One region of the Mesorhizobium sp. P3_A8 genome, then DNA from elsewhere that is predicted to be linked to it. Evidence: riboswitches for the same ligand, from Rfam matches in the RefSeq annotation. Region 1 holds a riboswitch; the other holds the start of a gene.
The links. Region 1 has a riboswitch for cobalamin ahead of AC1DX4_RS20805 (DUF1636 family protein). Riboswitches for the same ligand answer to the same signal wherever they lie in the genome.
Positions count from the first base shown of each region.

Region 2: linked by a shared signal. The riboswitch ahead of AC1DX4_RS01300 (aromatic ring-hydroxylating oxygenase subunit alpha) and the one ahead of AC1DX4_RS20805 (DUF1636 family protein) in region 1 are both predicted to bind cobalamin.

Region 1 covers NZ_JBFUGI010000008.1:297,415-301,773, forward strand. Annotated here, with positions in the region: gene AC1DX4_RS20795 (cobaltochelatase subunit CobN) at 1-209, opposite strand, end outside; gene cobW (cobalamin biosynthesis protein CobW) at 228-1,265, opposite strand; gene AC1DX4_RS20805 (DUF1636 family protein) at 1,268-1,696, opposite strand; cobalamin riboswitch at 1,736-1,941, opposite strand; gene AC1DX4_RS20810 (winged helix-turn-helix domain-containing protein) at 1,971-3,170, opposite strand; gene AC1DX4_RS20815 (NADH-quinone oxidoreductase subunit A) at 3,503-3,868, shown strand; gene AC1DX4_RS20820 (NuoB/complex I 20 kDa subunit family protein) at 3,859-4,359, shown strand, end outside.
Region 2 covers NZ_JBFUGI010000001.1:290,098-294,456, forward strand. Annotated here, with positions in the region: gene AC1DX4_RS01280 (ABC transporter ATP-binding protein) at 1-311, shown strand, start outside; gene AC1DX4_RS01285 (DUF680 domain-containing protein) at 397-636, opposite strand; gene AC1DX4_RS01290 (DUF680 domain-containing protein) at 704-907, opposite strand; gene AC1DX4_RS01295 (DUF680 domain-containing protein) at 980-1,180, opposite strand; cobalamin riboswitch at 1,675-1,876, shown strand; gene AC1DX4_RS01300 (aromatic ring-hydroxylating oxygenase subunit alpha) at 1,991-3,238, shown strand; gene AC1DX4_RS01305 (FAD-binding oxidoreductase) at 3,259-4,359, shown strand.

The DNA.
Region 1 (4,359 bases):
AGGTCAACGGACATGGGATGGCGCAGGTCGCGAAGTGCGGCCAGCCGCATCGAGGGCAGGCGGTCGGCATCCGCTTTCCACGCTGCCGCAAGGCCGGCAAGGTCGCTGTCGGTGAAGGACAGGGCCACGATATCCGCCGGCGTCTGCCGCAGATCGACCGGCTCGGCGAGATCGTCGAGCGAGGCGGAGGTCGTGGTGAGGATGTGCATCGCGGCCCGTGTCCGAGATCAGCCGGCGAGTATACGCTCGATTGCCGGGCGGTTCAGCCCCTTGAGGCCGATGACGACGAGGCGCGAGCGGCGGTCATCCTCAGCGGTCCAAGCGCGGTCGTAGTAATGATTGACGCGCGGGCCGACGGCCTGCAGCAAAAGCCGCATCGGTTTGCCGCCGACCTCGACGAAGCCTTTCACGCGCAGCACGTTTTCCTGTTCGGCGGCGGTGGCGACGCGCTTGGCCAGCTCGTCCGGATTGGCGATCGAGGCAATGTCGACGATGAAGGTGTCGAAGTCGTCATGCTCGTGGTCGAACGCGCCGTCATGATGGGACTTGCGGTTTTCGATGTCGTCCTCGACGGCGAGCCCGAGGCCGAGCAGCACCGAGGGGTCGACCTTGCCATACGACGTCGGCACGATCTTCACGGCTCGGGCGGAGTGTTCGCCAATGATGGCATTGGCGCGGGCCGAGCCGGCGGCGTCCATCAGGTCGCTCTTCGACAGGATGATCAGGTCGGCGCAGGCGATCTGGTCCTCGAACACCTCCTCGACCGGGTCGTCATGGTCGAGGCTGTCATCCCCGGCGCGCTGCGCCTGCAAGGCGTCCATGTCGTTGGCGACGCGGCCTTCGGCAAGCGCCGGGCCATCGACAACCGCAATGACGCCGTCGACGGTCACACGGCTCTTCACCGTCGGCCACTGGAAAGCCTGGACCAGCGGCTTGGGCAGAGCGAGGCCCGAGGTCTCGATCAGGATATGGTCGACCTTCGGCGTCAGCGACAGGATCTTGTCGAGCGCCGGCACGAAATCGTCGGCGACGGTGCAGCAGATGCAGCCATTGGCCAGTTCGACGATGTTTTCTTCCGGGCACGTGTCGATGCCGCAGCCTTTCAAAATCTCGCCGTCGATACCGATATCGCCGAACTCGTTGACGATGATGGCGATGCGCTTGCCGCCGGCGTTTTCCAGGAGATGGCGGACCAGCGTCGTCTTGCCGGCGCCAAGGAAGCCGGTGACGACAGTGCAGGGAACACGGGAGACGGAAGCGGTCATGGTTAGTCCTTCAGCATGTCGAGGGGTGGAATGCGGGCCACGAGGCCGCGCTTGAGCGAATCGGGCCGGCCGCGCCATGGGATGAGGCCGTCCGTTGACGTGGCGAAGAGCTTTGCGCCGGTGACGAGGTCGGCGCCACTGGTCAGGGTCAGGTCGCCAAACACATAGCTCCAGCAGCCGTCGCGCAGGATGGCGGCGCTGAGCCGACGCTTGCAATTGCCGAGGCATTCGACCGTGCGCACGCGGATATGGTCGTCAGACGCTGCACGGCGCGTGTCCTCAGCCAAAAGTTCGCCGGCACGCGGATGGGCATCCGAGCCGGTCTCATCGCGGCAGGAGGCGCAGACAATGATGGTGACGCCGGCCAAAGCATCACTGTTGGCGGACGGAATATCCGCTGTGCCAGCCGAAAAACTGCTGTTCTGGTCCAAAAACCGGGCTCCTTGCCCGGAAACCCGCCGGGCGATCGGATTCTTCTGTCGCAGACGGCAGGTCTCCTGGCTCGCGAGTCATCGCCTTCGGTAGCCGCCTTCCCGGGAACCTCCCAGTGGCTTTCGGCCTTGGCTCTTCGCTTACAGTTGCGGGGACAGCCGCGGATTTGAGATCGAAATCCCGCACCGCATTCCCTCTTAGCCCTTGCCGTTGCGGGCAAGGGACCGTCTGAACCGGATTTAGGCTTTTGCGGGTAGCGGTGTCAACGCGAGCTTACGACACCGCCATGTCGGCCAGCGCCGGCCCCAAATCGCCGGCCGGCGTCACTTCCATGCGCTCGAGCCCGAGCCAGCCCTGCATCTGCTTCAGTTCCTCGAAGAGTTCTGCCGCTGTTTCAGGCGGTGCGCCGGGCTCGGAGTAGGCGGCATGGACGCGCAGGACGCTGGCCGGCCGGTCTGCCTTGAGGTCGACGCGTGCCACGATCCGGTCGCCGAGCAGGAAGGGCAGGACGTAGTAGCCGTATTGCCGCTTTTCGGCCGGTGTGTAGATCTCGATGCGGTAGTGGAAATCGAACAGCCGCTCCGAGCGCGACCGCTCGAAGACAACAGGATCGAACGGCGCCAGCAAGGCGCGGGCCTCGATTTTTCGGGGCAAACGGGCGTCCCTGTGAAGGTAAGCCGGCTTGTCCCAGCCTTCGACACGCACCGGCACCAACTCGCCGGTCTCGACCAGTTCCTCCAGCCGCCCCTTCATGTCGGCTGGCGACAGCCGGAAATAGTCGCGCAGGTCGCTTGATGTCGCGATGCCGTGGGCGCGGGCGGAAATGCGCAGCAATTCGCGATGCGCGTCCTCGGCGGCCGGCACCGGCAGATCGAGGATCGCCTGCGGCAGCACGCGCTCCGGCAGGTCGTAGAAGCGTTCGAAGCCACGGCGGTGCGCCGTCGTAATGCGCCCGGCCCAGAACAGCCATTCGAAGGCGTGCTTGGCATGGCTCCAGCCCCACCAGCCGCCCGAGCCCTTCTGACCTTCGAGTGCTGAAGCAGCGATCGGGCCGCGCTCGGCGACCGCGCGGTAGATCTCTTCTATATAGGCGGCGTGCTCGCGGCCCCATTTGGCCAATCCCAGATACATTTCGTCGCCTTGCTCGGCGCGCTGCATGCGCCAACGCATCAGCGGATAGGTCTCGACCGGCAGGAACGACGCCTCATGCGCCCAGTATTCGAAGACCGTGCGCTTGCGCGTCACCGCAGCATTGTCGAGCAGAGCGAGCGGGTAGGGGCCAAGGCGCGAATAGAGCGGCATATAATGCGCGCGCACCACCGCGCTGACGGAATCGATCTGCAGCAGGCCGGTGCGGGAGAGCACACGGGCGAAGTGGCGGCGGTCGGGTGTGCCATTTGGGCGCGGATCAAGAAACCCTTGAGCGGCGAGCGCGATGCGCCGGGCGGTGGCGAGCGAGATCTTTTCCTTCATTCGGCGGACTCTGAGGGCTTGTTGAACCGAGGTTCTGACGGGTGATTCCAGCTCATGCTAGCAGGGTTTTGGCGGCAACCCTGTCAGGAGAGAAAAGTGGAGTAAAAAGTGAAGGAAATCAAACAAGAGCGGATCGGACCAGTTTCTTCGGATATGCCGTCCAGCACTGCGTTTTGAACAAGGTTTGACTTGCTTCGCTGGAAGTGCTGCGCTAACCCTCGCCGCGTTGCAGCATAGGCCCCTTAAAACGGTTCAGCGGTTAAACTGTCACGCTTCCGCATTAAGGTCCGGTGCTGTAATCAAAGTGGATTGGCGCCAACGGAAACCGCTGCATGAACGCACTCCTCAGTTCGTACCTGCCCATCGTCCTGTTCATCGGCGTGGCACTGGTCGTCGGCCTGGCGCTGCTGGCCGCACCGTTCCTGGTGGCTTACCGCAATCCCGATCCCGAAAAGCTTTCCGCGTACGAGTGCGGTTTCAACTCGTTCGACGACGCCCGCATGAAATTCGACATCCGTTTCTACCTGGTGTCGATCCTGTTCATCATCTTCGACCTGGAAGTGGCCTTTCTGTTTCCCTGGGCGGTATCCTTCTCGAAGATCGGCATGCTCGGCTTCTGGTCGATGATGGTGTTTTTGGCAGTGCTGACCATCGGCTTTGCCTATGAATGGAAAAAAGGAGCGCTGGAATGGGATTGAACGACAGTTCAGGCACCCTCGTCGCGCCGAAGCCGAAGGGCATCATCGATCCCAACACCGGCAAGCCGGTGGGGGAGGACGATCCCTTCTTCCTCGAAATCAACAACGAGCTTGCCGACAAGGGTTTTCTGGTCACCTCGACCGAGGCGCTGATCACCTGGGCGCGCAGCGGCTCGCTGATGTTCATGACCTTTGGTCTGGCGTGCTGCGCGGTCGAGATGATCCACACCTCGATGCCGCGCTATGACTCGGAGCGCTTCGGCGTCGCCCCGCGCGCGTCGCCGCGCCAGTCCGACATCATGATCGTCGCCGGCACGCTGACCAACAAAATGGCGCCGGCGCTGCGCAAGGTCTACGACCAGATGCCGGAGCCGCGCTACGTCATCTCGATGGGCTCGTGCGCCAATGGCGGCGGCTACTACCACTATTCCTATTCGGTGGTGCGCGGCTGCGATCGCGTCGTGCCGGTCGACATCTATGTGCCCGGCTGC
Region 2 (4,359 bases), on a different contig from region 1:
TCACGACACCTGCCTCGGCGAAGGGTGCGGCGGTAAGCTTCGGTGTGCGGCCGGAGGACCTGATCATCGCCACCGGCGCGGATTATCTGTTCGAGGGAACGGTCGATTATGTCGAACAACTCGGCGAGGTTCAGCTGGTCTACGTCGACATCGGCCGCGCCGACCTGCCGCTGGTGACCAAGCTGCCCGGCAATGCCGAGGTCAAGCGCGGCTCGACATTGCGGCTTAGCGCCAATGGCGAAGACCTGCACATCTTCGATGCGGACGGACATTCCTTCGCGCTCCAAAAGCCGGAAGCAAAGGCGGCCTGAGGCGAACAGCTCCGCTGAATCAAGGCACATAAAAAAGAGCGGCGGGCCAGGCCCGCCGCTCTTTTTTGGAGGTCAGCTTCGGCTGTTAGTGGTTGCCGAAGAGGTCCCGGTCACTGCTCTGAGGGATCGACTTCTGCACGTCGCCCGACGAATTGAGCAGCTTGTAGACGGGCGAGCCGCTGTTGCGGATCGAAGCCGTACGCGAATTGTCGACCGAAGTCGCGGCAGGCTGGTTGGCGCCATTGGAGCCGTAGTTGTCGCTGCCTGCGAAGGCGCTGCCGGAGATGGCCAGAACGGCGGCGGCAGCAAGGATGATCTTCTTCATTTCAAGTCTCCTGAATTTTGAGTTTCACGGGAGCAGCGGGGCAAACCGCCGCTCCCGGAATCGGCTGTTAGCGGCCGAAAAGATTACGATCGGCACCCTGAACAGGTGCCTGGGCAGCCGGTTCCGACTTCTTGATCGAAGCCGTGTAAGAGCTGTCGGTCGAAGCAACGGCAGGCTGGTTGGCGCCATTGGAGCCGTAGTTGTCGCTGCCGGCAAAGGCGCTGCCGGAGATGGCCAGGACGGCGACGGCAGCAATGATGAACTTGTTCATGTTAGTCTCCTGAATTTCTTAAGGTCGGCCAGAGCGGCGGACAAAAACCCCGCCGTTGGCCGGGATCGGCTGTTAGTGGTTGCCGAAGAGGTTGTGGTCAGCACCCTGGACAGGCGTCTGAGCAGCCGGTTCCGACTTCTTGATCGAAGCGGTGTGCGAGCTGTCGACAGCAGCAGCTGCCGGGGAGGCATTCGAACCGTAGTTGTCGCTACCAGCGAAGGCGCTGCCGGAAATGGCCAGAAGGGCGGCGGCAGTGAGAACAATCTTTTTCATTTTGGGTACTCCAGTATTTTTTTCCGTCCGTCTAGCGGCGTGTCTTGGGATTAAAATCGCGTCGTTCGGACAGCCCCGATGTGGGAAAGCCAGCTGGCCGTTTCCAATCACGAAGTTGTTCCGTGTGGACCAAGTATCCACCACTTGAAATTGTACCAAGGCCCTCTTGATCGAACATTTTTCCTATTGATATCAAAAAGTTAGTTGAAACCAGCACTGCGATCACCAACTGTATCGGAGGCTCAGCGTTCACACCGTCCTGCACGCACCGTCAACAGAAACGAACCGTTCGGTTCGATTTTAGAATGTGCTAATAGTCACTTTTCGAAACCGTTAACCCTTTTTGCCCCCGTTTCGGGTCGATTTTGATAGCCGGCACAGCCGGCACCACGATGATTTCCGTGACCACGGTCCTTGACCGATCATTGCGCATGCGTGTCGCGCCACATGGATGCGATGTCGCTTTCATGCCGATGTCGCAAGCGCTGTCGTGATTAGATCATGACATCTCAGGTGCCGCTTCGTGACGATGGAGCGGAGAATTGGGAAGCCGGTCAGAATCCGGCGCTGCCCCCGCAACGGTGGTGGAGTTCAAGTCGCAACGGGAGACCACTGGGCGAAAGCCTGGGAAGGTGTCGCGATGGTCCGCAAGGACAACTCCAGAGCCCGGAAACCAGCCCGAGATTTCTAGACTCGACTGATCGCGGTGGGCGGTCAAGAGGCGGATGGTGCATGCCCGGCTTTCGCCGGCCTGCGCCCGATCCTTCCTCAATCACCACCAGTTCAGTCCTTGAACGAAGAGGACAGGACATGGATACGCGCAACGACATGCTGAGGCTCTTGAACAGCCGCAGGGACGGATTCTCGCTCGAGCAGCCCTTCTACACGGATCCCGATTTCTTCAAACTGGACATGGAGCTGATCTGGTATCGCGACTGGCTGTTCATCGGCCATGATTGCGAACTGCCGAAGCCCGGCAGCTTCATCACCGTACAGATCGGCGACTATCCGGTCGTGCTGGTGCGCGATCAGCAGGGCGAGATCAACGCCTTCCACAATTCCTGCCGCCATCGCGGCAGCCGCGTCTGCAACACCGACAAGGGCATGGCCGCCAAGCTGGTCTGCCCTTATCACCAGTGGACCTACGAGCTGGACGGAAGGCTGCTGTTTGCCCGCCAGATGGCCGACGGCTTCGACAAGAGCCAGTTCGGCCTGAAGCCGGTCGCCTGCGAGAGCGTGGCCGGCTACATCTTCATCTGCCTGGCCAAGGAGCCCGCCGACTTCGCACCGATGCGGGCGATGATCGAGCCCTACCTCAAGCCGCACCGCCTGGGCGAAGCAAAGATCGCCTTCGAGAGCACGATCGTCGAGAAGGGCAACTGGAAGCTCGTCTGGGAAAACAACCGCGAGTGCTACCATTGCGCCGGCAATCACCCGGAGCTGTGCAAGACCTTCCCGGAAGCCCCGACGGTGACCGGCGTGCAAGGCGCCGACAGCGACCCGGAGATGCTGGCGCATTGGGCCAAATGCGAGGCAGCCGGCCTGCCGAGCAAGTTCCGCATCGACCCGGCCGGGCAGTACCGCGCCACCCGCGCGCCGCTGCTGCGTGACGCAGTCAGCTACACGATGAACGGCAAGCGGGCGGTGAAGAAGAACCTGTCCGACAGCGTCTCGGCCGACCGTATCGGCACGTTGATGCACTATCACTACCCGACGACCTGGAATCATATCCTGATCGACCATGCGGTCACCTTCCGCGTGCTGCCGATCAGCGCCACGGAAACCGCGGTGACGACCAAATGGCTGGTCCACAAGGATGCGGTCGAGGGCGTCGATTACGATCTCGCCGAACTCACCCATGTCTGGACCGAGACCAACGACCAGGACCGCCGCATCGTCGAGGAAAACGCCTTCGGCATCCTGTCGCCAGCCTATGAACCCGGCCCCTATTCGGAGCTGCATGAGGGCGGCGTGATCCAGTTCGTCGACTGGTACGCCCGCTTCATCGGTCCGCGCCTTGCCGATGGCGGCCGGCCGGCGCTGCGCAGTGTCGCTTGAGAGGTTGAGGGATGAACGCGATGACGGATCTTGGCCTTTATCGCCATCTCGACCAGATGGCGCCCTGGAACGACAGGCTGCAGGTGCTGGAAGTGATCGGCGTCAGCGACGAAGCGCCTGACGTCAGGACCTTCACCTTCCGCTCCGACAACCAGACCTGGTTCCGCTACAAGCCGGGCCAGTTCGTGACGCTGGAGCTGCCGACACCGGACGGGCCGCTGATGCGCACCTATACGCTGTCGTCCTCGCCGTCGCGGCCGTTCTCGATCGCGGTGACGGTGAAGGCGCAGGCAGGCAGCATCGGCACGCGCTGGATGTTCGATCACCTGAAGCCCGGCTCGCACGTCAAGGCCTATGGGCCGGCGGGCGACTTTTCGCTGCACAGCCATCCGGCGGCCAAATATCTGTTCATCTCGGCCGGCTCCGGCGTGACGCCGATGATGTCGATGCTGCGCTGGCTGAATGACTGCGCGCCATGGACCGATGTCGGCTTCGTCAACTGCGCGCGGCGCGCCGAAGAGATCATCTTCCGCAAGGAGCTCGAACTGCTCGGCGGCCATATGCCGGGCCTATCGCTCGGCTTCATGATCGAGGAGCGGTCGAGCCGCGAGGGCTGGTACGGCCATATGGGCCGCATCGACGCCATCCGGCTGCCGCTGCTGGCGCCCGATTTCCGTGAACGCGAGATCTTCTGCTGCGGTCCGGATCCCTTCATGCGCGCCGTGCGCGGCATGCTGGACGCCGCCGGCTTCGACATGACGAAGTACCACCAGGAAAGCTTTGCCGCACCCGCGGTGGAGGAAGTCCCGGCGCCGTTCGCAGCACCGACGCAAGACGGCGTCGCCGTTGCCGTCGAAGCCGCAACACCGATCCGCTTCGCGCTTTCGGACGTCGACGCGGAGTGCGTCGCCGGCCAGACCGTGCTGCAGACCGCGCGCTCTTCGGGCGTGCGGATTCCGGCGGCCTGCGAGTTCGGCCTGTGCGGAACCTGCAAGGTGAGGAAAGTCTCCGGCGCCGTCGAGATGAGCCACAATGGCGGCATCCTCGATCACGAAATCGATGACGGCTTCATCCTCGCCTGTTGCTCGAAGCCGTTGTCGGCTCTCGAAATCGAAGCGTAG